DNA from 3 places in the Streptomyces sp. NPDC006544 genome. Region 3 is predicted to be linked to each of the others. Evidence: riboswitches for the same ligand, from Rfam matches in the RefSeq annotation. Region 3 holds a riboswitch; each other region holds the start of a gene.

Evidence for each region. A riboswitch is a leader RNA that binds a small molecule or an ion and turns the genes downstream of it on or off. The one in region 3 is predicted to bind cobalamin.
Region 1: it holds a riboswitch for cobalamin, as region 3 does, so the genes downstream of both, cobN (cobaltochelatase subunit CobN) here and ABZY44_RS06920 (ABC transporter substrate-binding protein) in region 3, are expected to answer to the same signal.
Region 2: it holds a riboswitch for cobalamin, as region 3 does, so the genes downstream of both, ABZY44_RS00020 (energy-coupling factor ABC transporter permease) here and ABZY44_RS06920 (ABC transporter substrate-binding protein) in region 3, are expected to answer to the same signal.

What each region holds. Positions count from the first base shown of each region.
Region 1 covers NZ_JBEXOV010000046.1:4,929-15,188, reverse strand. The annotation lists gene ABZY44_RS21400 (oxidoreductase) at 1-351, opposite strand, end outside; gene cbiE (precorrin-6y C5,15-methyltransferase (decarboxylating) subunit CbiE) at 614-1,894, shown strand; gene cobM (precorrin-4 C(11)-methyltransferase) at 1,891-2,640, shown strand; gene ABZY44_RS21385 (cobalt-precorrin-6A reductase) at 2,630-3,475, shown strand; gene ABZY44_RS21380 (precorrin-2 C(20)-methyltransferase) at 4,158-5,693, opposite strand; gene ABZY44_RS21375 (precorrin-8X methylmutase) at 5,690-6,337, opposite strand; gene cobG (precorrin-3B synthase) at 6,334-7,632, opposite strand; cobalamin riboswitch at 7,817-7,965, shown strand; gene cobN (cobaltochelatase subunit CobN) at 7,998-10,260, shown strand, end outside.
Region 2 covers NZ_JBEXOV010000001.1:1,723-11,982, reverse strand. The annotation lists gene ABZY44_RS00070 (ATP-binding protein) at 1-301, shown strand, start outside; gene ABZY44_RS00065 (polysaccharide deacetylase family protein) at 746-1,546, shown strand; gene ABZY44_RS00060 (YncE family protein) at 1,543-2,730, shown strand; gene ABZY44_RS00055 (cytochrome P450) at 2,807-4,045, opposite strand; gene ABZY44_RS00050 (tRNA-dependent cyclodipeptide synthase) at 4,026-4,832, opposite strand; gene ABZY44_RS00045 (EF-hand domain-containing protein) at 5,087-5,299, shown strand; gene ABZY44_RS00040 (PadR family transcriptional regulator) at 5,381-5,929, opposite strand; gene ABZY44_RS00035 (ATP-binding cassette domain-containing protein) at 5,997-6,851, opposite strand; gene cbiQ (cobalt ECF transporter T component CbiQ) at 6,875-7,624, opposite strand; gene ABZY44_RS00025 (energy-coupling factor ABC transporter substrate-binding protein) at 7,628-7,963, opposite strand; gene ABZY44_RS00020 (energy-coupling factor ABC transporter permease) at 7,969-8,727, opposite strand; cobalamin riboswitch at 8,756-8,952, opposite strand; gene ABZY44_RS00015 (flavodoxin family protein) at 9,207-9,938, shown strand; gene ABZY44_RS00010 (SsgA family sporulation/cell division regulator) at 10,023-10,260, opposite strand, start outside.
Region 3 covers NZ_JBEXOV010000009.1:61,325-71,584, reverse strand. The annotation lists gene ABZY44_RS06955 (PPOX class F420-dependent oxidoreductase) at 1-61, opposite strand, end outside; gene ABZY44_RS06950 (hypothetical protein) at 53-313, shown strand; tRNA gene ABZY44_RS06945 (tRNA-Trp) at 368-444, shown strand; gene ABZY44_RS06940 (hypothetical protein) at 661-897, shown strand; gene ABZY44_RS06935 (hypothetical protein) at 884-1,237, shown strand; gene ABZY44_RS06930 (GNAT family N-acetyltransferase) at 1,647-2,099, shown strand; gene ABZY44_RS06925 (hypothetical protein) at 2,125-2,976, opposite strand; cobalamin riboswitch at 3,194-3,333, shown strand; gene ABZY44_RS06920 (ABC transporter substrate-binding protein) at 3,369-4,361, shown strand; gene ABZY44_RS06915 (iron ABC transporter permease) at 4,358-5,443, shown strand; gene ABZY44_RS06910 (ABC transporter ATP-binding protein) at 5,440-6,240, shown strand; gene ABZY44_RS06905 (VOC family protein) at 6,319-6,708, opposite strand; gene ABZY44_RS06900 (N,N-dimethylformamidase beta subunit family domain-containing protein) at 6,844-8,472, opposite strand; gene ABZY44_RS06895 (polysaccharide lyase 8 family protein) at 8,540-10,260, opposite strand, start outside.

The DNA of each region.
Region 1 (10,260 bases), on a different contig from region 3:
GAACCCGTCGGCGGTCCGCCCGTAGGGCAGGGCCATCACCCCGGCGTTGTTGACGAGGAGGTCGAGGGTGTCGCCGTCCCGTCGCTGCCCGTACGCGGCCACGAACTCCCTCACGGACGCCAGGTCGGCGAGGTCCAGCGGCAGGAACTGCACCTGCGCGCCGGGCACTTCGGCGCGCAGCCGCACCTCGGCCGCGTGCCCCCGGGCCGCGCTGCGGCAGGCCAGGACGACCGAGGCCCCGTGCCGTGCGAGCTCGCGGGCGGCGACGTAGCCGATCCCGCTGTTGGCCCCGGTGACCACGGCCGTGCGGCCGCTCTGGCCGGGCATGTGCGCGGCCTTCCAGCCCGGCATGGCAGCTCCTCGGATCGTGTGGGGCGCGTACGCACCGCGGGCGTCGCCACGTCCGGACCGCGCACGTCGCCGACGGACCGCGGGCGTCGCACGGGGACCCCCGGGCGGCGGTGCCTTCGGTGAATCCGACGGCGTGTCGCCACCCTACTCCCGGCCCCCCGGCCGGCGGCCGGGCACCCCGGCCACCCTGGCCCCGGAGCGCCGGCTCCTGCCCAGTAGGCTGCGGGTCCACCCGCTTCCCGCTCCCCCGAGGTTCCGCGCAGTGAGCTCCACACCGCCGCCGCCACCGCTCCCCGTCCCCGTGTCGGTCGTCGGCCTCGGCGCAGACGGCTGGAACGGGCTCGCCGCCCCCGCGCGGGCCGCGCTGGCCGGTGCCGACGTACTCATCGGCGGTCCCCGGCAGCTCGACCTGCTGCCCGCGGAGTGCGCGGGCGCCCGGGTGGCCTGGCCGAGCCCGCTGCGGCCGGCCGTGCCGAAACTGATGGCCGAGCACGCGGGCCGCCGGATCGCGGTACTGGCCAGCGGCGATCCGATGTTCTACGGGATCGGCCGCGCGCTGTCCGAGGAGCTCGGTCCGGACGCGCTGCACGTCCTGCCGCACCCCTCTTCGGTGTCCTACGCCTGCGCCCGCCTCGGCTGGCCCGTGGAGGACACCGAGGTGGTCACCGTCGTCGGCCGCCCCGTGGCCCGGCTCGCCGCCGCGCTGTACGAGGGCCGGCGGGTCCTGGTGCTGAGTGCCGGAGCAGTGACCGCGAACGAGATCGCCGCTCTGCTTCGAGAGCGGGGTTTCGGCCCCAGCCGGATGCGCGTCTTCGAACAGCTCGGTTCCGAGCGCGAGGACGTGTACGAGGGCCTCGCCCGGACCTGGGAGCACCCGCCCGGCGACCCCCTCAACGTGGTCGCCGTGGACTGCCGCCGCGACCCCGCCGACGGGGTTCCGCGCCTCGGCGCGACCCCCGGCCTGCCCGACGCCGCCTACGAGCACGACGGCCAGCTCACCAAGCGCCACGTCCGCGCCGCCACCCTCTGCGCGCTCGCCCCCGCCCCCGGCGAACTGCTCTGGGACATCGGCGGCGGCTCCGGGTCCATCGGCATCGAGTGGATGCGCACGCACCCCTCCTGCCGCGCGGTGACCGTGGAGCGCGTGCTCGAGCGGGCCGCGCGGATCGCCCGCAACGCGGCGGCGCTCGGTGTGCCCGGCCTGCGCGTGGTCACCGGCGCCGCACCCGGGGCGCTGGCCGGACTGCCCGCCCCCGACGCGGTGTTCATCGGCGGCGGCCTGACCGCCCCGGGCCTGCTCGACGCGGCCTGGGAGGCCCTGGTCCCCGGCGGCCGCCTCGTGGTCAACACCGTCACCCTGGAGTCGGAGGCGGTCCTGACCGACCGCTACCGGCGCCACGGCGGCGAACTGGTGAAACTGGCCGTCGCGCACGCCGTCGCGGTCGGTGGTTTCACCGGCTGGCGCCAGGCGATGCCCGTCACCCAGTGGTCCGTTACCAAGCCCCATCCCACAGAGCCCGAAATGGTGGATCAGACGACATGACCGTGTACTTCATCGGTGCGGGCCCCGGCGCCGCCGACCTGATCACGGTGCGCGGCGCCCGGACCCTGGCCGCGGCCCCCGTCTGCCTGTACGCGGGCAGCCTGGTCCCGCGCGAACTGCTCGCCGAATGCCCGCCGGACGCCCGCCTGGTCGACACCGCGCAGCTGAACCTGGACGAGATCGTCGCCGAATGCGTGCGCGCGCACGCGGCCGGCCAGGACGTGGCGCGGCTCCACTCCGGCGACCCGTCGGTCTTCAGTGCCGTCGCCGAGCAGATGCGGCGGCTCGACGCGGCCGGCATCCCCTACGAGGTCGTCCCGGGGGTCCCGGCCTTCGCCGCGGCGGCCGCCGCGCTGAAGCGGGAGCTGACCGTCCCCACCGTCGGCCAGACCGTGATCCTGACCCGGATCGCCCAGCAGGCCACGCCGATGCCGCCCGGCGAGGACCTCGCCACCCTCGGCCGCAGCGGCGCCCTGCTGGTGCTGCACCTGGCCACGCGCTACGTCGACCGGATCGTCGACGAGCTGCTGCCGCACTACGGCGCCGAGTGCCCGGTGGCGGTGGTCGCGATGGCCAGCCGGCCCGACGAGCTGATCCTGCGCGGCACGCTGGCCGACATCGCGGGGCAGGTGAAGGAGGCCGGGCTGGTCCGCACGGCCGTCATCCTGGTGGGCCGCACGCTGGGCGCCGAGCAGTTCCGCGACAGTCACCTGTACTCCGCCGAGCGCGACCGGCATGCCTGCTGACCGTCCGGTTCCCGGTTCCGCCGCCGCGGCGGGCGCCGCCGGCGATGCCGCTCCGGGCCCCGGCCCGGGGCCCGGCCCCGGCCGTCCGCACGTCCTGGTCCTCGGCGGCACCACCGAGGCGCGCCGCCTCGCGGAGGCCCTGACCGCCCGTCCCGCGACCCCGTACCGGGTGACCACCTCACTGGCCGGCCGGGTCTCCGCCCCCGTGCTGCCGCCCGGCGAGACCCGGATCGGCGGCTTCGGCGGCCCCACCGGGCTCGCGGCCTGGATCACCGCCCACGGGGTCACGCACCTGGTCGACGCCACGCACCCGTTCGCCGAGCGGATGAGCTTCAACGCGGCCGGAGCGGCGGCCCTTTCGGGCGTCCCGCTCCTGGCGCTGCGCCGGCCCGGGTGGACCCCCGGCCCCGGCGACGACTGGCATTTCGCGGACTCCCTCGCCGAGGCGGCCGCCCTCCTGCCGTCCCTGGGCTCCCGCGTCTTCCTGACCACCGGACGGATGGGCCTGCACAGCTTCGCGCACCTCACCGAGCCCTGGTTCCTGGTGCGTTCGGTGGACCCGCCGGACGCTCCGGCCCCGCCGCAACTCGAGGTGCTGCTCGCTCGCGGCCCGTTCACCCTCGACGACGAGCGGGACCTCCTCGCGAGGCACCGCGTCGACCTCCTGGTGACCAAGGACAGCGGCGGCTCCGCCACCGCCCCCAAACTCGCCGCCGCCCGCGAGGCCGGCATCCCGGTCCTCGTCGTCCGCCGCCCCCCGGTCCCCGAGGGCCATCCGTCGGCGGCCTCGGTGGCCGAGGCCCTGAGCTGGCTGGACTACGATCTGCCGGGTTGATCGTTCACGTGTGCGAAGGGGGCGGGCCATGGGGGCCGGCGGCAGAATCTCCGGAGTGGTGGCGGCCCTGTTGGCCGGCGGCCTGCTGGCGGGCGGCTGCTCGGGCGGTGGGCCCGCGCGGAAACCGCCCGAGGCGCCCGCGGCGGCCGCCACGACCACGCCGGCCGATCCGTCGGGCACTCCCTCACCGGCCGGGTCACCGGCTTCGGAGTCCCCTCCTCCCCCCGCCTCCCCCACGAGCGCGCTCCCGGCCGCCGGGACCTCGCGGCCGGCCCCCGCGCCCACCACCTCGCGCACGGCTGCGGCGAGGCCGCACGTCTCCTCGGTGCCGCAGAACCCCTACGGCGGCCCCCACCCGCCGCCCGCACCGCCCCACACGCCCACCCTGAACTGGACTCCCCCGACGGGCCCCCCGACTCCGATCATGACCGTGACCGTCCCCCCGGCCCGGTAGGGATCCGCGCGCGCCGCGAACGGCCGCCACCGCACAGGACGTCCCCATGAAAGGCCCGGCACCGTGAAGGGCCCGGCACCGCGAAGAGGCCGTCTCCGCAGAGGGCCCGGCGCCGTACGAGGCCCAGCGCCCGGCAGGACCCCAGCGCAGCGAGAGGCCCGGGGCGACGCCCCGGGCCTCCTCTCGGCCGTGCCGGCTACCCCCGCCGAGGGGCCTGCCCGGCGCCGCTCACCCGTACCGTCGCGGCGTCCACGTCACGCGCGAGCCGTCGGAGCGTTCGGTGACCTGGGTCTGGGAGGAGCCGATCAGCAGGATCGTCCTCATGTCGACCTCGGACGGCTCCAGTTCGGCGAGCGTCACGATGCGGACGGACTGCTCCGGGCCGCCCACGTCGCGCGCGACGACCACCGGGGTCTGCGGGGCGCGCAGTTCCAGCAGGAGTTCGCGGGCCTGGGCCACCTGCCACGTCCGGCTGCGGGAGCCCGGGTTGTACAGGGCGAGCACCAGGTCGGCCGCGGCGGCGGCGCGCAGCCGCTCCGCGATGACCTCCCACGGCTTGAGCCGGTCGGAGAGCGAGAGGGTGGCGTAGTCGTGGCCGAGCGGCGCACCGGCCGCGGCGGCCGCCGCGTTGGCGGCCGTCACCCCGGGCAGCACCCGTACGGGCACGTCCTTGTACCGGGCCTGGTCCGCGACCTCCAGGACGGCGGTCGCCATGGCGAAGACCCCGGGGTCTCCGCCGGAGACCACGGCCACCCGCTTGCCGCGCCGGGCGAGGTCGAGCGCGAACTCGGCGCGCTCGGACTCCACCTTGTTGTCGGAGCCGTGCCGCAGCTGGCCCGGCTTCACCGGGACCCGGTCCAGGTACGTGGTGTAGCCGACGAGCACTTCGGCGTCGGCCAGCACCCGCCGCGTCTCGGCGGTGAGCCACAGCGGACCGGCCGGTCCGGTGCCGACCACGGCGACCTCGCCGGGCCCGGAGGGCACGCTGCCCGGGTTGCCGATCCGGCTGGGCACCACGGCGACGGCGAAGTACGGCACGCTGTCGGGGTCGGTGTCGGCGAGGACTCCGGTCCGTTCGCCCGCCATCGTCGCGCGCTCCACGTACCGCGCCTCGGCGAGCCGGCCGCTCTTGTCCATCGCGCGCCGTACGGCGGGGAACGTGCGGCCGAGTTTCATCACGACCGCCGAGTCGGTGGCGGCGAGGCGCGCGGTGAGCTCCTCCTCGGGCAGGGTGCCGGGCAGGATCGTCAGCACCTCCTCGCCCTCCACCAGCGGGGTGCCGAGCCGGGCGGCGGCGGCGCTCACCGAGGTCACTCCGGGGATCACCTCGGCCACGTACCGGTCCGCGAGCCGCTTGTGCATGTGCATGTACGAGCCGTAGAAGAGCGGGTCGCCCTCGGCGAGGACGGCCACGGTCCGGCCGGCGTCGAGGTGGGCGGCGAGCCGGGCGGCGGAGGCCTCGTAGAACTCCTCCATGGCGCCCTGGTAGCCGCCGGGGTGGTCGGTGGTCTCGGTGGTGACCGGGTAGACCAGCGGCTCCTCGACGTGGTCGGCGCGCAGGTGCTTCGCGGCGATCGAGCGGGCGATGGAGCGGCCGTGCCGCGCGGAGTGGTACGCGACGACATCCGCCTCCGCGATCACCTCGACGGCGCGCAGCGTCATCAGCGACGGGTCGCCGGGGCCGAGCCCGACGCCGTAGAGCTTTCCTGCGGTTCCTGCGGTTCCTGCGGCGGTCCCTGCGTTCCCTGCGCTCGCGGTGCTCATTCGGCCACGCTCGCAATGGCGTTGACGGCGGCCGCGGCCATGGCGCTGCCACCGCGCCGCCCCCGGACGATCAGGTGGTCGAGCCCCGAGGCGTGCGCGGCGAGGGCGTCCTTGGACTCGGCGGCGCCGATGAACCCCACCGGGACCCCGATGACGGCGGCGGGGCGCGGGGCCCCCTCCTCGATCATCTCCAGCAGCCGGAAGAGCGCGGTCGGCGCATTGCCCACGGCGATCACCGATCCCTCCAACAGGCCTCGGTCGCGCCAGACTTCGAGGGCGGCGGCGCTGCGCGTCGTACCCATCTTCGCGGCGAGCCCGGGCACGGCCGGGTCGGACAGGGTGCAGATCACCTCGTTGCCGGCGGGCAGCCGCTTGCGGGTCACCCCGCTGGCGACCATCTGCACGTCGCACAGGACCGGCGCGCCGGCCTCCAGGGCGGCGCGCGCCCGCAGGACGACCTCGGGCGTGTAGCCCAGGTCGCGCGTCAGGTCGGTCATCCCGCAGGCGTGAATCATGCGCACCGCGACCTGGGCGACCGAGGCCGGCAGCCCGGAGAGGTCCGCCTCGGCGCGGATCGTGGCAAAGGACTGGCGGTAGATCTCGGCGCCGTCCTTCTCGTACTCGAACACGGTGTACTCGCTCATCTCTTCACTGCGCCTTCGGACACTCGGGACCGGCTGCGCGCGTCGGCGACAGCCCCTGCAAGTTCTTCTCTCGGCACCGGACGCCCGTCGAGCCGGTACCCCTCGGGCGTGGCTACGAGGTCGACCCACGCGGTGCCCCGCGGGTGCCCGCACCGGCGTTCGCATCCGGACCAGTGGACGGGCGAGGTCCCGCGCGCCTCGTGGACGAGGGCCCTCGCGTCGCCGCGCACGTCGGACAGGGCCTTGGCGCAGCCGGGCCGCCCGGTACAGGCGGTGACGGACTCCCAGGGCCCGTCGGGTGCGACGACCAGGCCTGCGGCCTCGAGCCGGGCGTAGCCGTCGATCGGCCGCCGGGTGCTCGCGCCGGGCAGGACCACGCTCCGCCACGGGGTGACGCGCAGTTCGCCGTCCCCCCGGTCGGCGGCCTCCACCAGCACCCGCCACTGACCGGAGGTCAGCCGGCCGAGCGGGAGCAGCACGCACAGGGGCGTGCGGTCGCCGGTGCCCGGACCCCAGGGCCGGGGTGGCGGCGCGTAGGGCCACGCCACCTCGCCCTTCCGGGTCGCCGCGATGCCGGCGGCGGTGAGTCGTCCGGTGAACTCCTCGGCGCCCAGGGCGTGTCCGGGGGGCAGCTCGGCCACCCGCCAGGCGCGGGTGCCCGCCGCGTCGACGGCGTCGAGGAAGTACTCGGCGGCCAGCAGCGCCGCCCGGGGTGCGTCCGGGGCCGGCACCTCCACGGCGTCGGCGGCCGCGCCGAGCCGGATCAGCGCCCGGTCCTGCGCCCTGCCGAGCACGGTGACGTCGGGGTCGAGGGCGGCGACGTCCCCGCGCCCGTCGTCGACGGCGAACAGGAACCGTCCGGACAGGGCCGTCGCCCGTGCGCTCGCACAGAGCAGCCGGTCCAATTCCCGTACCCACGGGACCACATCGGGCCGTCCGTCGCCGAGGATCCCGGACGTCGGCGTCGCCACGACGTTGCGCACCCGCTCGTGGCCGGGTGCGGGCAGCAGACCCGCCGCGTCCAGCAGCTCCGCCAGCTCGGCGCCGCAGCCGTCCGCGAGTCCGCGCAGCTGGACGTTGCCGCGCGAGGTGAGTTCCAGGTGTCCGTCGCCGAAGCGGTCGGCGGCGAGCCCGAGGACCGAGGCCTGCCCGCTGGTGAGCAGGCCCGCCGGTATCCGGATCCGCGCCAGGAAGCCGTCGTCCGCCGCGTGCAGCCGCAGCGCGCCGGGGCAGGCGTCGCCGCGATCCCGTATGACGGGTTCGTCCCGCGCGGCGGCGGAGGGGGGCGTGGGCATGGCGGCGAGCATACCCACGATTCTGCGCCCGTCTCCTGTGTCGATCACCACCCCGAACCGGCCACGACCGGCCACGACCGGTGCCTCCGGGCCCTCCCCGACCGCGCCCCGGACCGTACCGGACCGTCCCTGACTTGCCCCGGACCGCCCCGGACTCCCCGCCGGGACCCCTGCCGCCTAGGATGACCTTCGACGGACCGCACGGCCCGTCATCGCCGAGGACGGCGACATGGGAGGAAGCCCGGTGCGATTCCGGCGCGGTCCCGCCACTGTGAATCCGAGGGCCACGGCCACCGGATGAGTCAGGAACTCCCGTTGTCCTCACTGCCCGGGGCGCGGAAACCCCGAGGAAGGCCTGCCGCCGCATGATCCTGCTGCTGTCGACGTCCGACACCGATCTGCTCAGTGCCCGCGCCGCCGCGGACGGCCCCGTCCCGTACCGGTTCGCGAACCCCTCCCGCCTCCCCCTCGACGACCTGCCCGGTCTCCTCGACGGCGTCGACCTGGTCGTCGTGCGCCTCCTCGGCGGACTGCGCGCCTGGCAGGACGGCCTGGACCTGCTCCTCGCCCCCTCCCAGACCCGCCCCGTCGTCGTCCTGACCGGCGAACAGGCCCCGGACGCACAGCTGATGGAGGCCTCGACGGTGCCGATCGGCATCGCCGCCGAGGCCCACGGCTACCTCGCCCACGGCGGCCCGGCCAACCTGGACCAGCTGGCACGCTTCCTCTCCGACACCGTGCTGCTCACCGGCCACGGCTTCGAGCCCCCGGCGGCCTCCCCCACCTGGGGCCCGCTGGAGCGGACCGCGCGGCAGGACACCGGCCCCAGGATCGCCGTGCTCTACTACCGCGCCCACCAGATGAGCGGCAACACCGCCTTCGTGCACGCCCTCTGCGAGGCCGTCGAGGCCCACGGCGCCCGTCCCGTCCCGCTCTACGTCTCCTCGCTGCGCACCCCGGAGCCGGAGCTGATCGCCGAGCTGGAGTCCGTGGACGCGGTGGTCACCACCGTCCTCGCCGCCGGCGGCACCAAGCCCGCGACCGCCTCGGCGGGCGGTGACGACGAGTCCTGGGACGCGGGCGCGCTCGCCGGCCTCGGCGTGCCGGTCCTCCAGGCCCTGTGCCTGACCGGTTCGCGCAGCGCCTGGGAGGAGAACGACGAGGGCCTGTCCCCGCTCGACGCAGCCACCCAGGTCGCCGTCCCGGAGTTCGACGGCCGCCTGATCACCGTCCCCTTCTCCTTCAAGGAGCTGGACGAGGACGGCCTGCCCGCCTACGTCGCCGACCCCGAGCGCGCCGCCCGCGTGGCCGGCATCGCCGTGCGCCACGCCCGCCTGCGGCACATCGAGCGCCGCGACAAGAAGATCGCGCTCGTCCTCTCCGCGTACCCCACCAAGCACTCCCGCATCGGCAACGCGGTCGGCCTCGACACCCCGGCCAGCGCCGTGGAACTGCTGCGCACCCTCATCGCGGGCGGCTACGACTTCGGGCCCGTCGAGGACGTCCCGGGTCTGGTGTCCGGTGACGGCGACGAGCTGATCCGCGCCCTGATCGAGGCCGGCGGCCACGACCAGGACTGGCTCACCGAGGAGCAGCTGGCCCGCAACCCGGTCCGGATCCCGGCGGCCGACTACCGGCGCTGGTTCGCCGAGCTCCCGGCCGAGCTGCGCGAGAGCGTCGAGCGGCACTGGGGCGAGGCCCCCGGCAACATGTTCGTGGACCGCTCGGCCAACCCCGAGGGCGACATCGTGCTCGCGGCCCTGCGCCGCGGGAACCTGCTCATCCTGATCCAGCCTCCGCGCGGCTTCGGCGAGAACCCGATCGCGATCTACCACGACCCGGACCTGCCGCCCTCGCACCACTACCTGGCCGCGTACCGCTGGATCCAGGCCCGCGCGGACGACGGCGGTTTCGGCGCCGACGCGATGATCCACCTGGGCAAGCACGGCAACCTGGAGTGGCTGCCGGGCAAGAACGCCGGCCTGTCGGCCGCCTGCGCGCCCGACGCCGCGCTCGGCGACCTGCCCCTCGTCTACCCGTTCCTGGTGAACGACCCCGGCGAGGGCACCCAGGCCAAGCGCCGCGTGCACGCCACCCTGGTCGACCACCTGGTGCCGCCGATGGCGCGCGCGGAGTCGTACGGCGACATCGCGCGCCTCGAGCAGCACCTGGACGAGTACGCCCAGATCTCCGCGATGGACCCGGCGAAGCTGCCGGCCATCCGCGCCCAGATCTGGACGCTGATCCAGGCCGCGAAGCTCGACCACGACCTGGGTCTGGAGCAGCGTCCCGACGACGAGGGCTTCGACGACTTCCTGCTGCACGTCGACGGCTGGCTGTGCGAGGTCAAGGACGCCCAGATCCGCGACGGTCTGCACGTCCTGGGCGGCGCCCCGACCGGTGACGCCCGCGTCAACCTGGTCCTCGCCATCCTGCGCGCCCGTCAGATCTGGGGCGGTACGACCGCGCTCCCGGGTCTGCGCGAGGCGCTCGGCCTCGACGAGTCCGCGGCCACCCGCACCACCGCCGACGAGGCGGAGGCCACGGCCCGTGCGCTGGTCCAGGCGATGGAGGACGCGGACTGGGCCCCGGAGGCCGTCGCCTCCGTGGCCGGCGGACACTCGGCGG
Region 2 (10,260 bases), on a different contig from region 3:
GTGGGGCCTCTCGCCGCAGCTTGCCGAGCACACCGTGCTGCTGGTCTCCGAGCTCGTCGGCAATGCCGTCCGGCACACCGGGGCCCGCTCCTTCGGTTTACGGATGGTCAGGCGCCGCGGCTGGATCCGGGTCGAGGTGCGCGACCCCTCGCGAGGGCTGCCCTGTCTGATGCCGGTCCACGAGATGGACACCACGGGCCGGGGGCTGTTCCTCGTCGACAAGCTCTCCGACCGCTGGGGGGCGGACCTGCTGCCGCGCGGCAAGATCACCTGGTTCGAGATGCGGGTGGCCGACCGCTGACGGCCGAGTGCGGCCCCGGATGCTCGCTGCTCGCTGCTCGCTGCTCGTTGCTCCCTGTCCCGGGTGCCCCGGAAACACGGAAACCCCCTGTCGCCGTGATGGGGCGCTGCGGGGGTTCCATGGGAGCGCCGAGGATCGAAGGGGGTGTGATCCTCGGCGTGGAGACTTCGCTCGGGTCAACGGGAAGCCGTGGTTCCGACTATGGCAGACGAGGGACCAATCGCCAAAAGTCCCAAATTGGACATAAGTGTGCATATCCTAAGACTTTCTACCTAAATCTTAGGTGAGATGGGCCACGAACCTCGTAATCATTGAATAAATATCCACCGCTCAGAGTGAATCGTTGATCACGTAGCGGACGGGGGCCACTGGGGGGCGACCCGTCGAACGTCCCGAATTGGGTCAATCATTACCGAGAGGGGCATCCACCCCTTAAATGGGCAGGTGCTCTGCTACCCGGACCGCCGATCCGCTCTCCGAGCCGGCGCGGCGGTCGCCGCCGGCACCCTCACCGCCGCCTGCGGCACGGGTGCCCGTACCGCCCCCGCCGGCCCCGCGCCGTCCGCACCCCCCGCCAAGGCGGCCCCGGACAGACCGCCGGCCCCGGCCAGGGCGGCCCCCGCCCCGCGCCGGTTCGCAGGGCAGCCCGTCGAGATCGGGCACGGTCCGCGGGGCCGCCCGGCCGTCGCACTCACCTTCCACGGCAACGGGGACCCCGCCGTCGCCACGGCGGTGCTCGCCGAGGCGGAGCGGGGCGGAGCGCGCGTCACCGTCCTGGCCATCGGCGACTGGCTCGAGGAGCACCCGGACATGGCCCGCCGGATCCTGGACGGCGGCCACGAGCTCGGCAACCACACCCAGCACCACCTCGCGATCAACACCATGCCCGAGGCGCGGGCGTACGCGGAGATCACCGGCTGCGCCGACCGGCTCAAGCGGCTCACCGGGTCCATCGGCACCTGGTTCCGGCCGTCCCAGACCCAGTACGCCACCCCCCTGGTGCGAAAACTGGCCCAGCGAGCGGGTTACCCGCACGTCCTCTCCTACGACGTGGACTCCCTCGACTTCACCTCGCCCGGTGCCGCGGCCGTCGTCCGCACCGTCATGGGCACGATCCAGGGCGGATCGGTGGTGAGCCTGCACTTCGGCTACGCGGACACGGTCGCCGCGATGCCGCCCCTCCTCGAAGAACTCGCACGCCGCAAACTGCGCGCGGTGACCACCACGGAGCTGCTGACCCCATGACGACCACCCGCCTTCCCCGGAATGCCACCGTGCTGCTGGCCGGTCTGGTCCTCGCCGCCCTCGCCGGCTGCGGATCGGGCGACAAGGGCCCCGCCGAGGCGCTCGGCACGAAGGGTCCCGCCGTGCCCGCCAAGGCCGTACCGGCCGTGCCGCCGGGCCTGGCCGGGATGCCGCCGCTCCTCGACCCGAAGGACGTCTACGCGGCCGACCGGCCGAACAAACTCTCCCCGGTGGTCAAGGACTTCCCCTCCCGCGTCTACGTGCCGAACACCTCCTCCAACACGGTGTCCGTCATCGACCCCGCGACGTACAAGGTCATCGACACCATCCCGGTCGGCGTCCAGCCCCAGCACGTGGTCCCCTCGTGGGACATGAAGACCCTCTGGGTCAACAACAACCGCGGCCACACGCTCACCCCGATCAACCCGGCCACCGGCGAGGCGGGAGCGCCGGTGGAGGTGCACGACCCGTACAACCTGTACTTCACGCCCAACGGCAAGTACGCCGTGGTCATGGCGTCGATGGACAAGGAACTGGTCTTCCGCGATCCGCACACCATGGACCGCGTGAAGACCGTCCCCGTGACCTGCTTCGGGGTCAATCACGCCGACTTCTCCGCCGACGGCCGCTACTTCATCGTGAGCTGCGAGTTCTCCGGCGAACTGCTCAAGGTCGACACCGAGAAGATGGAAGTCGTCGGCCAGCAGAAACTGCCCTTCGAGGGCGCGATGCCGCAGGACGTCAAGGTCTCCCCGGACGGAAAGACCTTCTACGTCGCGGACATGATGGCCCACGGCATGTGGGTGCTCGGCGGGGACGACTTCGGGACCCCCAAACTGCTGCCCACCGGAAAGGGCTGCCACGGCCTGTACGTCAGCCGCGACTCCAAGGAGATGTACGTCTCCAACCGCGGCGAGGGCTCGGTCTCCGTCTTCGACTTCACCCAGAACAAGCTGACCAAGAAGTGGGAGCTGCCCGACGGCGGCAGCCCCGACATGGGTGGAGTCTCCGCCGACGGCAAGGTGCTGTGGCTGTCGGGCCGCTACAACTCCGAGGTCTACGCGATCGACACCACCACCGGAAAGGAGATCGCCAAGATCCCCGTGGGCTCCGGCCCGCACGGTCTCGCCGTGTACCCGCAGCCCGGCCGCTACTCCCTCGGCCACACCGGCATCTTCCGCTAGGACCACGACACGGATGTGCCCCGGGAGCTCGCACGACCCCCGGGGCACGCTCATCCGCTCACCGCCGCCGGTGTGATCACCAGGCGACGGGGAGCCGCTCGGGGAGGCGCTTGATGAAGCCGGTGCGCCACACGAGGTTCTCCGCCGGCACCGCGAGGCGCAGCTCGGGCAGCCGCCCGACCAGCACCTCCAGCGCGATCTCGGCGTGCGCCCGCCCCAGCGCGGACGCCGGGCAGAAGTGGCGGCCCGCGCCGAAGGCGAGGTGGGGCCGGGGGCTCTCGCGCTCCAGGTCCAGCTCGTCCGGGTTCTCGAAGGCGGCGGGGTCGAAATTGGCCCCTTCCAGCAGGACGAGGACCAGTTCGCCCTCCTTGACCAGTACGTCGCCGACCTGGACGTCCGCCATGGCGATGCGCGGCAGGCCGTCGCCGACGGACAGGTTCCAGCGGAGCAGTTCGTCCACGGCCTTGCCCATGCGCTCCGGGTGCTCGCGCAGGTAACCGATCAGCTCGGGCCTCTGCAGCAGCGCGAGGACCGCGAGGGTGAGGAACGCGGAGGTGGACACGGCGCCCGCCCCGAAGAGCGAGACGGCGACGGTGGCGAACATGTCGTCGGTCAGGTGCGCCGACCCGGGGTCCGCCAGTTTCAGTTCGGCGAACGCGCCGAGCAGCCCCGTACGCAGCTCGGCGGGCAGCGCCAGCTGGACGTTCAGCTGGTCGACGAAGTAGCCGACGTCCTTGTACCAGTTGAGCGCCGAGTCGGTGAACGGCTCGCGCGCGGTCATGAACGCGACGTCCAAGCCCGACATCAGCCGGCGCCAGTCCTCGAAGGGAACTCCGAGCACCCGGGCGTGCAGCGCCGCCGAGAAGGGGTCGGCGAATCCCGCCCGGAGGTCCGCCGGACCGCCCTCGGCGACGAGATGGTCGACGAGGGTGCCGGCCGTGGCGCGCAGCCAGTCCTGGAGCCCCTTCTGGCGCGGACTGAGCGCCTTCATCACCGCGTTGCGAAGGCCCGCGCCGTTGATGTTGCCCATGTTGTTGACGACCTCGGGCGGAATGGTCAGCGCGTACTGGCGCGGGACGCCGGCGTTCGCCGTGTCCTTGAGGCTGAAGCGCTCGTCCTCCAGTACCTGCTTGGCCAGCGCGTAGCTGCTCACCAGCCAGGCCGGGTCCCCGGTGAGGGTGCGCACCTTCGCGACCGGCGCCTTCTCGCGCAGCCAGGTGCACTCCTCGGGGAGCACGTCACCGCGTCGCGAGAGCGGGAAGTCCAGGAGGGCCCCCGCGGCCGGGTCGGTGCCCTCAAGCTGCTCGACGCTCATCGACGGTCCCTTCGGCTGGTGCGGTGTTCGCGTTCTCGTTCACGTTCGTGTTCGTCTTCGTGTGCGTCTGGTCCGGGTTGTTCTGCGACATTTCAGCTGTCTCGGGCCTTACGACGGCATAAGCCTGGTTCCGGGTGGCGCGAAGGCCCCCGCCGCGTGCGAACAGGACGTCCGTCATGGGCATCTTGAGGTGGTAGGCCGCCACGGAGGACGGCACGTCGAGAATGCTCGGGGTGTCGATGAAGAAGGGCAGCTCGGCCGCCATGTAATCGAAACACACCTGCAACTGCGCGTCGGTCATGGATTCACCTTCCGGCAACTTGGAGCCGACGAAGTGAAGGGCCATTTCCTCGCAGCCCTTGCGGAATTCGTCGTCAGTCTCCAGGAAATGCAGGACGCGTCGGTGCAGTAGTTGGTAGACGGGGTTCGTCCGGAATTCGGATAGTGCTCGTACGCGCACCTCGGCATCCGGGCTCACCGATTCCTCCACGCCCTTGAGGATCCTCCTCCGGACCGCCTTTATCTCTTTCGTCGCGCGCTTCTCCGCGTGCTCCCGGGTGTAGCCGAACGCGGCGAACATCCCGTCGACATGGAGGTCTGCGTAGACGAAGTCGACCTGCGCGAAGCGGGTCGTGGCCCACCGGGAAAGGCTGCCGATGCGCTCGGAGCTGAAGTAACTGTTTCCAGGACTCACTCCGATGAGCACATGGTCGCCGTCTTCCCAGATGTGGCGGCAGGTGCGGGTGAAGGGCAGAACTTCGAATGATGCGTCAGCTTGGATCGTCACCTGTGTGATCGCCCTTGTTGCCACTTGTCCCTGGGAGCCCTGCGCTCCTGGTGTGGCGGCAATGTCGCTACGTTATGCGGTGGCCCCGGAGCGTGACAAGTGGAGGCCGGAATTGTTGGCCGGAATTATTACTTCCGCCTTACGGAAGAGTAATGGAATTTCTATCTGCCGCTCGAACGGGACCCGGGGTACGGAGAGTGCCGCCAGGCCGCTACCCTGAGCCGGTCAACAAGCACCAAGAAGGGGTGGACCCAGTGGCGGACATCGAGAGCGCACGGACGACGTTCGGCAAGTTCGACGTGAACGGTGACGGCTTCGTGACGGCCGACGAGTTCCGTTCGGCGATGGCCGCGATGGGCGACGCGTACGTCACCGGCCCGGTCGCGGACGCCGTGATCGCCTCCAAGGACGCGAACGACGACGGCCTGCTGAGCTTCGACGAGTTCTGGGCCTCCCTGAACAAGTAAGCCCCGCGCGCCCCGGCCCTGCCGGGCCGGGGGCGCGTCAGGTTCGCCGCCGACGGCCCCGCGAGGCCGGGGCCGCCGCCGTCAGGCCCGCGGCCCGGACATGCCCTCCACCTCGGCGAGGGCCTCCTCCAGCCAGCGCAGCCAGAAGGTCTCCAGCCCGGTTCCGGCGTGCAGCACGACCCGGCGCAGCCGGTCCTGCGCGGAGTCCCGCCCGGCCGGGAAGTCCTTCTCCTCGATGGCCTCGTACTCCGCCAACTGGGCGCGGTGCAGCTCCAGGTGGCGCCGCAACTCCGCGGCCAGCCCCTGCGGCCCGACCACCGCGGCCGCCCGGATCCGGAGCAGCAGGGGATCCCGTACCGGCTTCGGGTCCTGGCGCTCCCCGACCCACCGGCCCAGCTCCGCGCTTCCGGCGGGCAGCACCTCGTACTCCTTCTTCTGCCCCCGTACGGGCACCTCGCTGGCCAGCGCCCGGATCAGCCCGGCATCCTCCAGCCGGCCGAGCTCGCGGTAGATCTGCTGGTGCGTCGCCGACCAGAAGTACCCGATCGACTTGTCGAAGCGCCGGGTCAGCTCCAGCCCCGACGAGGGCTTCTCGAGCAGGGCGGTGAGGATGGCGTGCGGGAGCGACATGCCGCCATCCTAGGTTTGCCGAAGGTCCGCAGGGGACGGCCTGGATCTCTCCGCGGCCGTGCGGCACCTACCGCCAGGCGGCCAGCGCCTCCGGGTCGCGCGGGCCCGGGGCGTCCGGGGCGAGGAGGCCGTGCGCGCGGAGGAGGGCCGTCACCGCCGGGGACCACGCCGTGCGCAGGCCTGCCGAGGACAGCAGGGCGGGGTCCGAGAGGAGGGCCCCGGCCGGGCCGAAGCGGATGCCCGACGGGGTCAGGACGGCCGCGTCGTCGGCCCAGCGGACCGCGAGGTCCACGTCGTGGGTGGCCATGACCACCGTCGTGCCGCCGGCGCGCAGCCCCGCGAGGACGTCCAGCAGCCGTTCCTGGCCGTCCGGGTCGAGGCCGGCCGTCGGCTCGTCCAGGATCAGCACGCGCGGCGCCATCGCCACCGCCCCCGCGATCGCCGCCCGCTTGCGCTGGCCGTAGGACAGGAGGTGGGTGGGGCGGTCGCGGAGCGCGGTGATGTCCAGTGCGTCGAGCGCCGAGTCGACCCGGGCGCGGACCTCCGGGGCGGCAAGCCCCATGTTCATCGGCCCGAAGGACACGTCCTGTTCGACGGACGCCGCGAAGAGCTGGTCGTCCGGGTCCTGCACCACCAGCTGGACGGAGGTCCGCAGCCGGGTCAGGCCGGTTCGGTCGTACGAGACCTTCGTGCCGTCGAGCCGCAGCGCACCCGATCCGGGCCGCAGGCCGCCGCTCAGCAGCCGCATCAGCGTGGTCTTGCCGCTGCCGTTGCGGCCCAGCAGGGCCAGCGCCCGCTCCTGCGCGATGGCGAAGTCGACGCCGGTGAGCACCGCGGGGCCGTCCTCGTAGGCGTAGCCCGCACCGGCCAGTTCCACCAACGGGTCCGCAGGCGGGTTCGCAGGCGGGCCGAGCGGCTCGATCGGGTTCAACGGGTCCGACGCGTTCACAGGTACAGCCCCTTCAGGGTGAGGGTCAGGGTGGTCAACGTGGCCAGCAGACCGGCCGTGCCCGCCAGGAACCGCCAGGACAGGGCCGACTCCGGTACGAGGACCCGCAGCGCGCCGTCGTAGCCCCGCCCGGCCAGCCCCGCCTGGAGCTTGGCCGCGCGGTCGAAGGCCCGTACGAACGAGGTCGCGGCCAGACCGGCCAGGGAACGCCACACCGCCGCCCGGCCGGTGTGCCCGAGGCGGGCCGCCTGGGCCCGGCGGACCTGCGCGACGGAGTCGAGGAGCAGGAACCCGATCCGGTACATGACCAGGGCCACGTCCACGACCGGTGCCGGCACCCCGGCCCGGACCAGCCGGGGGAGCACGTCGGAGACCGGGGTGGTGAAGGCGAACAGCAGCAGCCCGAGCGAGGCCGCCGAGGTGCGCAGGAGCAGTTCGGCGGCGTGCCGGGGGCCGTCGGGGGCCAGGGCGAGCGGTCCGGTGGGACCGCCGACCGCGAACAGCAGCGGCAGCGCTCCGGTGAAGCAGAAGCCGAGCGGGATCCGGAACGCCCGCCACAACTGCCGCCCGGCCACCCCCGCCGGGCCGAGCAGTACGGCGAGGGTCGCGGCGGCCACCAGCGGGCCGCCCGGCCAGGGCGGCAGGCACACGGCGGTCACCGTCAGCCCGACCCCGAGCAATGCCTTCTCCAGCGGGTGGCGGCCGCGCCAGCGGCTGCCGTGGGCAGCCACGTCGATCGGCAGCACCGCCTACGCCTCCGAGGAGGCGGGTGCGGGAGCCGCGGCGGCGGCCGCGCCCTGGCGGCGGCCCCTGCGGACGCCGAAGTAGTACGCCAGCACACCCGCGCCCAACGCCGCCTGCAGGGCGAACAGCGCCGACTCCACCTCCCCGGAGGGGGGTTCGTACAGCGGCGAGAACCACGGCTCGTAATCCGGCTCGAGCTCGGTGATGGCCGCCTCCGCCTGCGCGTCGGCGCCCGCGAAGGGCTCCTCCTTGCCCTCGCCGAGGCCGAGTGCGAGGGGGATGACGGCGAGCGCCGCCACCATGAGCAGCAACAAGCCGTTGATCTTCGTGTTCCTGGACAGGCCGCTCATCGGACCGCCGCCTCCCCTTCGGTCTTCGCTTCGGTCTTCGCATCGGGCTTCTCGTCGGGCTTCTCGTCGGTCTGCTCCGCGGTGCGGGCGGGCGCCGGCTTCGAGACGCCGAGCCGGACGAGGTCCGACGCGCTCGCCTGCAACAGCAGCCGCATCACGAGGACGGTCAGCAGGCCCTCGCTCACGGCCAGCGGGATCTGCGTGACCGCGAAGATCCCTCCGAACTTGGCGAGCGAGCCCGGGAACCCGGTGGCCGGGTCCGGGAAGGCGAGCGCGAGCTGGACGCTGGTGACGCAGTAGGTGACCAGGTCGGCGACGAAGGCACCGAAGAAGACGGTGACCATCAGGGGCAGGGCGAACCCGCGCAGCAGCCGGTAGACGGCGTAGCCCGCCCACGGACCGGCGACGGCCATCGAGAAGACGTTGGCGCCGAGGGTGGTGAGCCCGCCGTGTGCCAGCAGCAGGGCCTGGAAGAGCAGGGTGATCGTGCCGAGCACCGTCATGATCGGCGGCCGGAACAGGATCGCCCCGAGCCCCGTGCCGGTGGGATGCGAGCAACTGCCCGTCACCGAGGGGATCTTCAGGGCGGACAGGACGAAGGTGAAGGCTCCGGCCGCGCCGAGGAGCAGCGTGCTCTCGGGGTTGGCCTTCACCTCGCGGGTGAGCGAGCGGACGCCGTGGACGACGAAGGGAGCGGACGCGGCGCCCCAGGCGACCGCGTGCAAAGGGGGCAGGAACCCCTCGGCTATATGCATGAGTGGGGAGACCTCTCCAGCACCTCGTGGATGGACAACGCACCCTGGCCGGTCTCCTGGCTCACGGGTGCTGATGTCCCGGCCCCGCCTTCCCGGGCAGCACGGAAACTCCCGCGCAGCCCAGTGGCTTTCCCGCAGGAGTGGAGCCGGACTTCCCGATCACAGTGGCGAGGGCCGCACCGGTTTCCCACCGGTTTCCCGAACACCAAGGCCCGCTGACCCTAGTCGGCCGCACGGACCGGTAACAACCCGCCCCAAGGGTACCGATCGGCCACCGCATTCCGCTTGGTGCTCACCCTTCGTACCCGCGGGAGTGCCCCTCTGCCCCAATGTCCTCACGGGACCCTGGAGTTCCGCCTTCCCTTTCGCGCCGGGGAGGGGCGCTCCACCGACCCGCGATGTTCCGTACGACGAGCGGGCGGGCCCCGTTCGGGCGATGCCCGGTGGCGGTGGTGCCCGGCGGGGCCGAGGCTGGACGCGTGGCCGCAGACACCGATACCGCGAAGCGCTTCGACTACTCCGACCTGACCGCCGTCTACGTCAACTGCACGCTGAAGCGATCGCCGGAGCCCAGCAACACCGAGGGCCTGATCGACAAGAGCCGCACCGTGATGGAGGCGGCGGGTGTCCGGACCTCGCTCGTCCGCGCCGTCGACCACGACATCGCCACGGGCGTCTGGCCCGATATGACCGACCACGGCTGGGAGAGCGACCAGTGGCCGGTGCTCTACAGCCAGATCATGGACGCCGACATCCTCGTGCTGTGCGGACCGATCTGGCTCGGGGACAACAGCTCGGTGATGAAGCAGGTCATCGAGCGGCTGTACGCCTGCTCCTCGATCCTGAACGAGCACGGCCAGTACGCCTACTACGGGCGCGTCGGCGGGGCGCTGATCACCGGCAACGAGGACGGCGTCAAACACTGCGCCATGAACATCCTCTACAGCCTCCAGCACCTGGGCTACGCGATCCCGCCGCAGGCCGACGCCGGCTGGATCGGCGAGGCCGGCCCGGGACCCTCGTACCTCGACCCGGGATCCGGCGGCCCCGAGAACGACTTCACCAACCGCAACACGGCCTTCATGAGCTGGAACCTCATGCACCTCGCCGCCCTGCTGAAGCGGAACGGCGGGATGCCGTCGCACGGAAACCAGCGCTCCCAGTGGGACGCGGGCTGCCGCTTCGACTTCCCGAACCCCGAGCACCGCTGAGCCCCGGCCCCCGGCCCCCCGGCCGCGCGTCCGGGGGCCGGTCCGGGACGACGCCGGCCCCCGGACCCGGTGGGGCGGGCGGGCTCAGCGGGGCAGGAGGGTGCTCAGCTCGGCGTCGAGGTCGTAGTGCCGCTGCTCCTGGCCGCGCGGCACCATCAGGGTCATCCGGCGGCACAGCTCCCGTACGTCCTTCGCGCGCGCGGACACGACACAGCTCTGCCGACCGTTGCTGAAGGCGAGGAACACCCGGGGCTCGGTGCCCTTCCAGCGGGGCCACACCTGTATGTCGCCCTCCCCGGTGGCGCAGACGTGCCCGTCGAGC
Region 3 (10,260 bases):
CGCTCAGCAGTTCGGAGAGGGCGTCGTCGGACAGGGAGCGGGGTGCCGGGCCTTGATTCATGACCTGCTCAACTCCCTTGTACGCCCGGGCATTCCGGCCGACCGGGAGTGGTCCGACTGCTCGAACCCGGCGCCCGCCCCCACCCAACTGTCCACTGCTCGATATCGCATGTCTCAAGATACGGACATCCGCTGGATCGGCTGTGACGGACCGAGCGCCCTCGATATCGCCCTGACCAGCGGGGAAGGTCCGCTCGTCAACTGGATCCGTTCCTCCGGAGCCCTGATTCGCGAAGAATTTCCCCGCGACTGACCCCCGAATTCAGTGGATCTTCGGCGCTCGCCGTGACATGGTTGGTCTCGCCGAAGGGGTGTAGCTCAGCTGGTCAGAGCGCTGGTCTCCAAAACCAGATGCCGCAGGTTCGACTCCTGCCACCCCTGCCACGTCGAACAGCCACATCTGTAGAACGCCCAGGTGAGAGCCTTCCTCTCATCTGGGCATCGCTGTTTTCCGACATCGATCGGCGGTCGTCCGGGGCGCCGGTCCGCCCCGGACGCGCGGCCCTGCGCGGCCTGGCCGATCAGCTGTCTGCCCTCGTTCCGCTGGCCGGATCCGGCCCCCGGCGTGCTGGAGTGACCGGCTCGTCGCACCCTGGACGTATGGCCGATGAGGCGGAGATCGTCATCCATCCCGTATCGCCGAAGGGCGGGCGGAAGGTTTCCGCGCACGTGCTAGGCGTGGACGCGGACCTCGGCCGCGCCTTCTCGTCGGCGGACGTCAGCGAGTTCCTGCGCCGCGCCGGCCTCGAGGGCGTCGACCTGTCCGAGGACGGGCCGGTCCGCTGGGTGGGCGGCGGACCCGACGAATGGGGAGGCGAGGCCGATGCGCAAGCTTGACAGGTGGCAGCGCTGGGGGCCGCCTTCGGGACCGCCCCCCGAACTGCTCTTCTCGCCGGCCTGCGGGCCGCTGGACGACGAACGCCGGACGGTCATCCTCGACTGGGCGGTGAATCAGTACGTCGCCAACGGCTGGCAAGTCGAGTCACGGTCCCCGTCGCAGGCTGTGCTCAGGCGCGACAAGGAGGTCAATCACGTCCTGCACGCCCTTCTGACCTTCCTCACCTGCCTGCTCTGGGGCGTCGTGTGGCTGGTCCTGGCGGCGCTGGGCAAGACCGAGCGGGTCGTCCTCACGGTGGGCAAGACCGGACACCTCCAGACGGTGCACGGCCCGGGATGATCCGCCCCCGTCCGGGCCCGCGCGGGCCCGGACGCGCGGCAACCCTCCCGTGGGGAGCCGGGAGGGAGATGCGCCCGGGAGGTTCCGGAGCCACACCATAGGCACGCGGATCCGAGAGCCGATAGGCATATGACAGCGAAGATTCCGCATGTGGCGGCCTCGCCGCCCCGGGGTGCGGCACGACGGCTCCATCACCGAGGGGTGGGGGAGGGTCGCGGCGGCCGTCGCATCGATCGGTGGTCCCGGCAGCGGCGGTGTCCGCCAGACGGCCCGGCCTGCCCAGGCCTGCATTGATCACCTACCGTCCGGGGGAGGCGACGGTTAGGGTTCCCGAGGCACGGACGGTGTCGGAGGTGGGTACGGGCGCTGCGCGGGGTGTTGGCGCTGCCCTTTGGCGAGAGGGGCAGCAGTGCGGATCGAGCAGGCGACCGAGCGGGACGTGGACATCATCTCCGTGGTGCTCGGAGAGATAGCGGCCTATTACGGCGGGAAGCCGACTCCCGGCGACCCCGGACAGATCCGGCGCGCCCTGTTCGGCGACCGGCCGGCCGCGACGGTCCTCCTGGCCCGCGATGACGACGGCGTCCTGGGCTTCGCCTCGTACACCTTCCTGTGGCCGGCGTCCGGCGCCGGGACCTCCCTGTTCCTCAAGGAGCTCTACGTCCGGGAGTCCGCCCGTCGCCGTGGCGTGGCCGGAGCGCTCATGGCGGGCCTCAAGAACGAGGCGGTCGCGGCCGGTTGCTCGCGGGTCGAGTGGACGGCCGACACCGACAACCCGCCGGCTCTCGGGTTCTACGAGGCGCTGGGTGCGGTGCCCCACGACGGAAAGGTCTTCTACCGGGTCGCGCTCCAGGGGCGTTGATCACGGCCATCACGGCATCACGGCATCACGCAGGCCCAGGCCCAGGTGCTGGTGTCGGCGCTGGTGTCTGTGGGGGAGCCGGGGCCGGGTCCGGGGGGCGGACCGGGCGGGTGACGAAGAGCCAGATGGACAGGCCGAGGGCGGCGAGGAACCCGACGAGCAGGGCGGCGACGACGGCACCGACGGGCACGGAGCAGCCCGTGCCGGTGATGCCCATGGTGGTCACGACGCTCAGCAGGCACACGGTCACGATCGACAGTCCGCTCACCGCGATCGTCCGGGTGACCCCGCCACCGGTCACGCGGATCCTGTCCAGACGGGGACGGCCGTACGCCGCGTAGCCCAGGACGGAAGCGGCGAGCACCAAGGACAGCAGCAGGACGATGAGGGCGCCCAGCCAGCCGGGGGCCTTCCCGTCGTTGTACGCCTTGCCGTAGGCGTACGCGCCGTTCGACAGGAGCGCGAAGATCGGCAGGGGCGCGCACTGCCCGAGGAGGCGCCGCGCGTAGTGGACGGGGTCGTAGGGCAGGACGCCCTCGACGAGCAGGACGGTGGCCAGGACGAGCAGTGCCGCGGCGACGGCGAAACCGACGCCGGCCACGACGTGCTCGAACAGCGCCCGGCCGTGGTTGTCCCCATCGGCCGCGACGGCGCAGTAGGTGAGCGAGCTGAAGATCAGCCCGAGCAGGGCCGCGAGGAGCGCGGGAAGGGCTTGGTCGAGCGCCTCTTGCCGTCGGCCCGTCGGCACGCCCTCGCCGAGATAGTGGGAAATGACGATGAAGACCGCCGTGAGCGCGAATCCAGCGAGCACGCCGGAGAGTTGCGAGTAGAGCTCGGCGACCGACTGCACATCGAGGGCCGGGGGGTTGCACGCCATCGGCTGCTCCGGGATAGGCGACGTGACGCATCCTACGCCCGGGGAAGCCCCGTGCCGAGAGGTTCGAGGGCGGCCCCGGCGCGAGCAGTTGGACGTATCGGCCTGATGAAGCCGCCTTTGTGGTAACGGAGTTGCACTCGCATCACGAATGAAGGCCCACGGGCCGGCGGCGGCCAGCAGAACGGGTACGCGACTTCCCGGCCGGTGATGATCGTCCGTCTGGCAGACTGGGATGAGCTCTTCAGGCGGTGCAGGACAGGAAACCGGTGCGAATCCGGTGCGGTCCCGCCACTGTGACCGGACCTCCCCCGCGGGGGATCCGGGAGTCAGACACTGACGCACCGCCTTTTCCGTTCGACCAGGGGACGCGGATCCCCCGGAGAGGCTTCGTCATGTCGTCGTACCCCCGCGCCCTCCTGCGCGCGCTCGTGCCCGTCTCGTTCCTGATGTCCGTGACCGCCTGCGGAGGATCGCCCGGAGCGGAGGACGCGGCGGCCGGGGCGCCCGCCGCACCCGGGTATCCGTACACCGTCACCAACTGCGGTGTCAGCAGCACCTACCAGGCGCCGCCGCGGCGCGCGGTGGCGATGAACCAGCACGCCACCGAGCTCCTCCTCGCCCTCGGGCTCGAGGAGAAGATGGCCGGGACCGCCTACCTCGACGACGCCGTACTGCCCGACTACCGGCCCGCGTACGACAAGATCAAGGTGCTGGCGAAGGAATATCCCTCCAAGGAAGTCCTCCTCGGCGCCAACCCCGATTTCGTGTACGGGGGTTACTCCAGCGCCTTCGACAAGGCGCAGGGCCGGGACCGCCAGGTGCTCGCCGAGAGCGGGATCAACTCACGCCTCAGCGTGGAGTACTGCACCGAAGGGCCCGTCGGGCTGGACCAGCTCAAGACCGAGATCACCGAGGTGGCCCGGACCTTCGGAGTGCCCGAGCGCGGCGAGGAGCTCATCGCGCAGGAGCAGCGCCGCATCGACGCCGTCACCGGACGGGTGAAGGACAAGGCCAGGCCGACGGTCTTCGCCTACGACTCCGGCGATGCCTCCGCCTTCACCTCGGGAGGAAACGGCATCGGCAACGAGATCGTCTCGCTGGCGGGCGGGACGAACGTGTTCGCCGACCTCCAGGACACCTTCGGTGACGTGTCGTGGGAAAAGGTCATCGAGCGGAAGCCCGAGGTCGTCCTCATCTACGACTACGGCGGCACCACCGTCGAAGCGAAGAAGCAGCGCCTGCTGAACGACCCGGCGCTCGCGCAGGTTCCCGCCGTCAAGAACCGGCGGTTCGTCGTGCTCCCGCTGTCCTCCGCCGTACTCGGCGTGCGCGTGGCCGGCGCCGTCGAATCCCTGGGTGCCCAGCTGCACCCCGACGCCGCGTGAGGCGCCGGCTCGCCCGCGCGCTCACCCGTACGCCGGTCGTCCTGGCCGTGCTCGCCGCCGCACTGGTGGTGTCGGCCGTGGCCGGGCTGGCCCTGGGGCCGGTCCGGATCCCCCCGGGCCAGGTGCTCGACATCGTGCTCGGCGGACCGGGCGCGGGCCAGGGGCCAGGACCGGGGGCGGGACCGGGACCGGGCCGAGGAGCTTACGCGGCCATCGTGTGGGACGTCCGGATGCCGCGCGTGCTGCTCGGGGCCGTCGTCGGCGCCGGGCTCGCCGTCTCCGGCACCGTGCTGCAGGCACTCGTCCGCAACCCGCTCGCCGACCCCTTCCTGCTCGGAGCCTCCTCCGGGGCCTCGGCCGGCGCGGTGCTGGTGATCGTCTTCGGCGCCGGGGTCCTCGGATTCGCGGGCGGGGCCGCCCTGCCGCTCGCCGCCTTCGCCGGGTCGACGGGCGCGCTCGTCGCCGTCCACGCGATGGCCCGGCGCGGTGGGGCGATGACCACGGGCCGGCTGATCCTCGCCGGAGTCGCCGTCCAGTACGTCCTCTCCGCCCTGACGAGCCTGGTCCTGGTGCTGGCCGCACATCCCGACCAGATGCGCAGCGTGCTGTTCTGGACGCTGGGCGGCCTCGGCGGGGCCCGCTGGGAAGAACTGGCCCTGCCCGCCGCCGCACTGCTCGTCGGCACCGGCCTGCTCATCGCCCTGGCCCGGCCGCTCGACCTGCTGCTCGCGGGGGAGGAGGGCGCGCACACGCTCGGCCTGGACACCGGCCGGTTCCGGGCCGCCGTGTTCGTCCTCGCCTCGCTCGTCATCGGGGTGCTGGTGGCCTCCAGCGGGGCGATCGGCTTCGTCGGGCTGATGGTCCCGCACGCCGCACGGATGGTCGTCGGCGCCGGGCACCGGTCGCTGCTGCCCGTCGCCGCGCTCGGCGGCGCGGTGTTCCTGACCCTGGCCGACCTGGCCGCCCGTACCGCGGCAGCGCCGGAGGAGATCCCTGTCGGCGTGGTCACGGCGCTGGTCGGCGGGCCGTTCTTCCTGTGGATGCTGCGCCGCTCCACCCGAACCGAGGGGATCGCGGGATGACGGCCCGTCCGGTGGAACTCGCCGTCGAGGCGGTGCGTTACGAGATCGACGGGCAGCCGCTGCTGCGCGGGATCGACCTCACCGCCCGCCCCGGCGAGACGATCGGCGTGGTCGGTCCCAACGGCAGCGGCAAGACGACGCTGCTGCGCTGCGTGTACGGCGCCCTGCGTCCGAGCGGCGGGCGCGTGGTGCTCGACGGGGCGGACGCGGCCTCGCTCAGCGTGAAGGACCGCGCGCGGCGGGTGGCGGTCGTGCCCCAGGACGCCGCCGGCACCTTCGGGCTGACCGTGCGCGAAGTGGTGGCCATGGGGCGGAGCCCGCACAAGCGTTTCTGGGAGCAGGACGGCCCCGAGGACGGTCGTCGCGTCGCCGAGGCCCTGGACACCCTCGGCGCGGGCGCCCTGGCGGGACGCCGGTTCGACGAGCTCTCGGGCGGCGAGCGCCAGCGCGCCCTGGTGGCCCGCGCCCTCGTCCAGGACCCGGTCCTCCTCGCCCTGGACGAACCGACGAACCACCTGGACATCCGCTACCAGTTGGAGATCCTGGGGCTGGTCCGCGACCTGCCCGCCACCGCCCTCCTGGTCCTGCACGATCTCAACCTCGCGGCGCTGTACTGCGACCGCGTGTACGTCCTGGCGGGCGGCCGTGTCGCGGCCTCGGGCACGCCCGCGGAGGTACTGACGGAACCCCTGCTGACCGAGGTGTACGGGGTCCGCACCCGCATCGGGCCCCACCCCACGACGGGTGCGCCGAACATCGTCTACCTGCCGCGGGACGGGAAACGGCCGGGTTACTGACGGCGGGGCGGCCGGGGCCGGGGCGGGGCCGGGGCCGAGGACGCAGCGGTCACCCGCTGCGTCCTCGCCCCGTCCTGCCTATTCCTTGAAGCCGCCGTACGGGCGGGTGATCAGTTCCATCCCGTGGCCCGAGGGGTCCGCGAAGTAGACGCCGCGCCCGCCGTCGTTGTGGTTGATCTCGCCGGGACGCAGGCCGTGCGGGTCGGCGTAGTAGGTGAGCCTCGCCCGTTCGATCTTCGCGAAGGCCTCGTCGAACTCGGCCTCGGAGACCAGGAACGCGTAGTGCTGTGCGGTGATGGACTCGGCCGGGACGGTCGCGAAGTCCAGGGTGACGCCGTTGGCGGTGTCGACGGGGATGAAGGGCCCCCAGGGGGCTCCGACCTCGAGCCCCAGGACGTAGGCCAGGAACTCGGCGGACTCCCGGTTGTCACGGGAGGGGATGATCGTGTGGTTCAGCTGTATCGCCATGGTTGGATGCCTCCGAAAGGCATGTCCCGGCACCTCCATGTCTCACCCAGTCGGTGACCGACACGCGATGCCGCGACATGATCCTAAACACCCCTTACGGGCGGAGTCCAGTGCGTAAGGGTGGCCCGGTCGGCCTCACGAGCCCGCGCCCGGACTCCCGTAGACGGCCTTCACGTTGTCCTGCGCCGGATGCGTGCGCCCGGCCGGGCCGGCCGCGAAGACGCGCAGCAGGTTCTCCGTCACCTTGGTGGTCAGGGCGCCCGAGCGCGCGTCCAGCCCGTGATGGGCTCCGCTGCTGCCGTCGCCCGTCGCGTCGAGGGCCTCCACCCAGCGCATGGTTCCGGTGGCGAAGACGCCCGCGCCGCTCGGCACGGTGTAGTACGCCGTGTCCTGGTGGCTGGGGCGGCCGTCGCAGACCACGGGGGAGTGGGCCAGGATCTCGAGCGGGCGAGGGGTCGGGAATCCGGTGTCGACCTTGTCGTATTCCACGCCGACGAGGTGCGCGAAGCGGTCGCCCGCCTTCGCCGCGGTGCCTTCGAAGAGCCAGTGGCCCGGGTTGGTCACGACGTACGGGGCGTCCACCGGGTATCCGTCGTAGATCACGCCGAGCAGGGAACTTTCGGGGTCCGCGGCGGGCGGCGAGCGGAAGTCGACCGTGGCCGGGTGACCGCGTTTGAAGGCGGGGTCCTGGTCGTAGGAGGACTTGTAGCAGACCAGGGTGCGGTCCGGTCCGAGGTCGGAGGCCTCCAGCCGGATCCGGCGGTAGCAGCAGTTCGCCCCGAGGATCGCGATGTTGGTGCCGGCGTCCCGGGCGGCCGTGAAGTGGGCGCGCTGCTCCGGCGACCAGTATTCGTCGTGCCCGAGCGAAAGCACCGCCGACGCGCCCTCGAGCAGCCGCTTCTCACGGGCCACGTCGGTGGTGGTGGCGTATGCGAGGGGTATGCCGAGCCGCTCGGCGAGCGCGAGCAGCGGAGCCTCGTAGACGAGGAACAGGCCGGCGCCGTCGTCGTACTCGTAGGGCCGGTCGAAGGTCACGGCCAGCGAGCGCGAGGCGTACCCGCCGCTGGGGCCGTCGTAGCTGCCGTAGCCGCCCCACCGGTTGTACGCCTGCCAGGTGGCCACCGCGTTGACGACGACCGTACGTCCCGTCGTGGCGGCGGACCGCACCGTGACGGGGACGAAGCGCTGGCCCTCGCCGCCCTGCGCGTCGAGCCGCAGCAGGTAGCAGCCCTCGGGCCAGTCCTTGGTCTCGACGGTGGCGCTACGGGTCCACCGGGTGCGGACCATGCGCGTCGCCGCGTCCACGGTGTGGTCGGGCTGGCGTACCCCGGGCAGTGCTTCGGAACGCCAGACCAGGCGGGCGCGGGCGCCGCCGTACCAGCCCATGCGGTAGGCGGAGACGGTGAACCGGGGCGCGGTGGTGGAGACGTGCAGGCCGAAGGACTCGCCGGGCAGGACGCTGGCCTTGTCGGCGAACCCCTCGATGGCCCGCGCCGGCCCGGCCTTGGCCACGTGCCAGTCGGCATGTCCCGGCCGGGCGTTCTCGGCCTTGACGTCGAAGCCGCGCGGCCCGTCCTGCTCCGGCGAGCCGGACGGCTTCGGGCTCTGGCCCGGACCCGCCCCGTCCGCCTTTCCGGTGTCCCCGTCGGCGCAGCCGGCCACGGCAGCCAGCCCCGCGGCGGTGGCCGCCGCCCCCGTCGCCAGGGCGAGGAACCGCCTCCTGCCCGCGCCTTCGCCGTCCCCGGTAATGTGCTCCTGATCCATGGAGTGCACGTTATGTCACCCCATGGCCTGTGCATCTACCGCCCTGCCCCCGCGCCGGGCCCGGGGGTCACGCCGGCCGCACCACCACCTCCTGGGAGGCTCCGGCCAGGGAGCTCAGATCGCCGAACCCGAGCTGGAGCCGTGACCCCGTGGACTCCGAGACCACGCTCGCCGCCCGGGACAGCACGTGTGTGACGGGTCTGTTCCACGTCACGGTCAGCGAGGTCAGCGTCCGCGTCGGGTCCGCGACGCAGAGCACCGCCGTTCCGTCGCCCCGCTCGCGCACCGTCACCGAACAGGGCGCGCCCGCCTGCAGCGTGCCGACCGTCCCGGCCTGCCAGAAGTTGACCCCGGTGAAGCCGAGGGAGCCGACCGCGACACCCTGGGCGGTCGTGCCGTTGGCGAGCACCGTGAGCCATGCCGGCGCCGCGGCCCGGGCCGAGGTCTGGGCCGCCGTGGCTCCCGGCATCATCTGGTAGACGTAACTCCCGCCGGCCGGATCCGTCCCGTGGTCGTACCAGACGGTCAGATAGCGCCGGGTCAGGGCCGTGGTGGAAGCGCTCCGGTTGATGTCGCTCCAGCTGCCGCTGCGGGCCTCCCGCAGTGCCCTGAACGTCCCCGGGCCCGACATCACATACCCGCCGAAGCCCGCCAGATGGGCCCAGCCGGGGCCGGGGAAGGACGCGCTCCAGCCCAGCGTGCCCGGCTGGAGCGTGCCGCCGACGGTCAGCGCGTGGGTGCCGGCCACCCCCAGATTCCGGTTGTCGATGACCGAGTCGACGGCCGCGCCGTCCGTGGCACCGATCCCGGCGCCCAGGCAGACCACGGTGTCGTCGAGGAAGAACCACGACTTGCGCGCCGTGAGCGTGCTCCCCAGCCCCTTGAGGTGCTGGCCCACCGAGGCGAACTCCCCGTCGGTCGTGCCGCCCACCCACGTCGCATCCGGCCGTGAGGCCCCCCAGTCGCCGCCCGCGCCGTCGGCGAGCACCTTGCGCGAGACGGTGGTCCCGGGCAGCCGGTACGGATCGACCGTGGGCCAGAAGGCGTCCGAGTACTGGCCGTTGCCGGAGGCGGAACCCCACCAGCAGAGCATGCCGCTCCCGGTGTGCCAGCCGCGCAGGTTCTCGCCGTTGCCCGTCTCGTAGTGGGTGATCCGCTTCGATGCCATGGACAGCGAGGCCGCCCAGCCCGGCCGCCGGTGCACGGCACGGTCCATCGACGGGAACAACCGGTGAGCTACCGGCTCGGCCTCGGCCGCGACCGAGGCGTCCGCCGCGACCGCGGCGAGCCGGGCCAGCGCGGACAGGGGCTGCGTGGTGTCGGCCAGCGGGGGGCTGTAGTAGTCCCGAGCGGCCCAGCCCTTCACCAGCCCTCGCCAGCGGATCCGTTCGGCGCTGCTCGCGCCCTCGGAGAGCAGCAGGATCGCGGCGAGTACGGAGTGCCCGCGGGTGTGGTCGTCCAGCTGCACCCGCAGGGGATCGGCCACTTGGACGCCCCGGCTCGGGGCCCGGCCCGACACCGCGTCCATCACCAGTCCGTTGAACAGGAACGGTGCCCACGCGTGCTCGACGGCGTCGAGGACGATCCGGGAGCCCGGATCGGTCACCTCCCAGGCCGTCCCCTTCAACAGGCCGAACAGCATGCCCAGGCCACCCAGCATGACCGACCCGTACGAGCCGGTGTAGGCGACGTAGGTGTGCTGGATGAAGGAGCCGTCACGGTAGAGCCCGTCACCGGCCGTGACGAACGGGAAGACCGGCGAGAGGGCGTCCCTGGCCAGGGCGATCT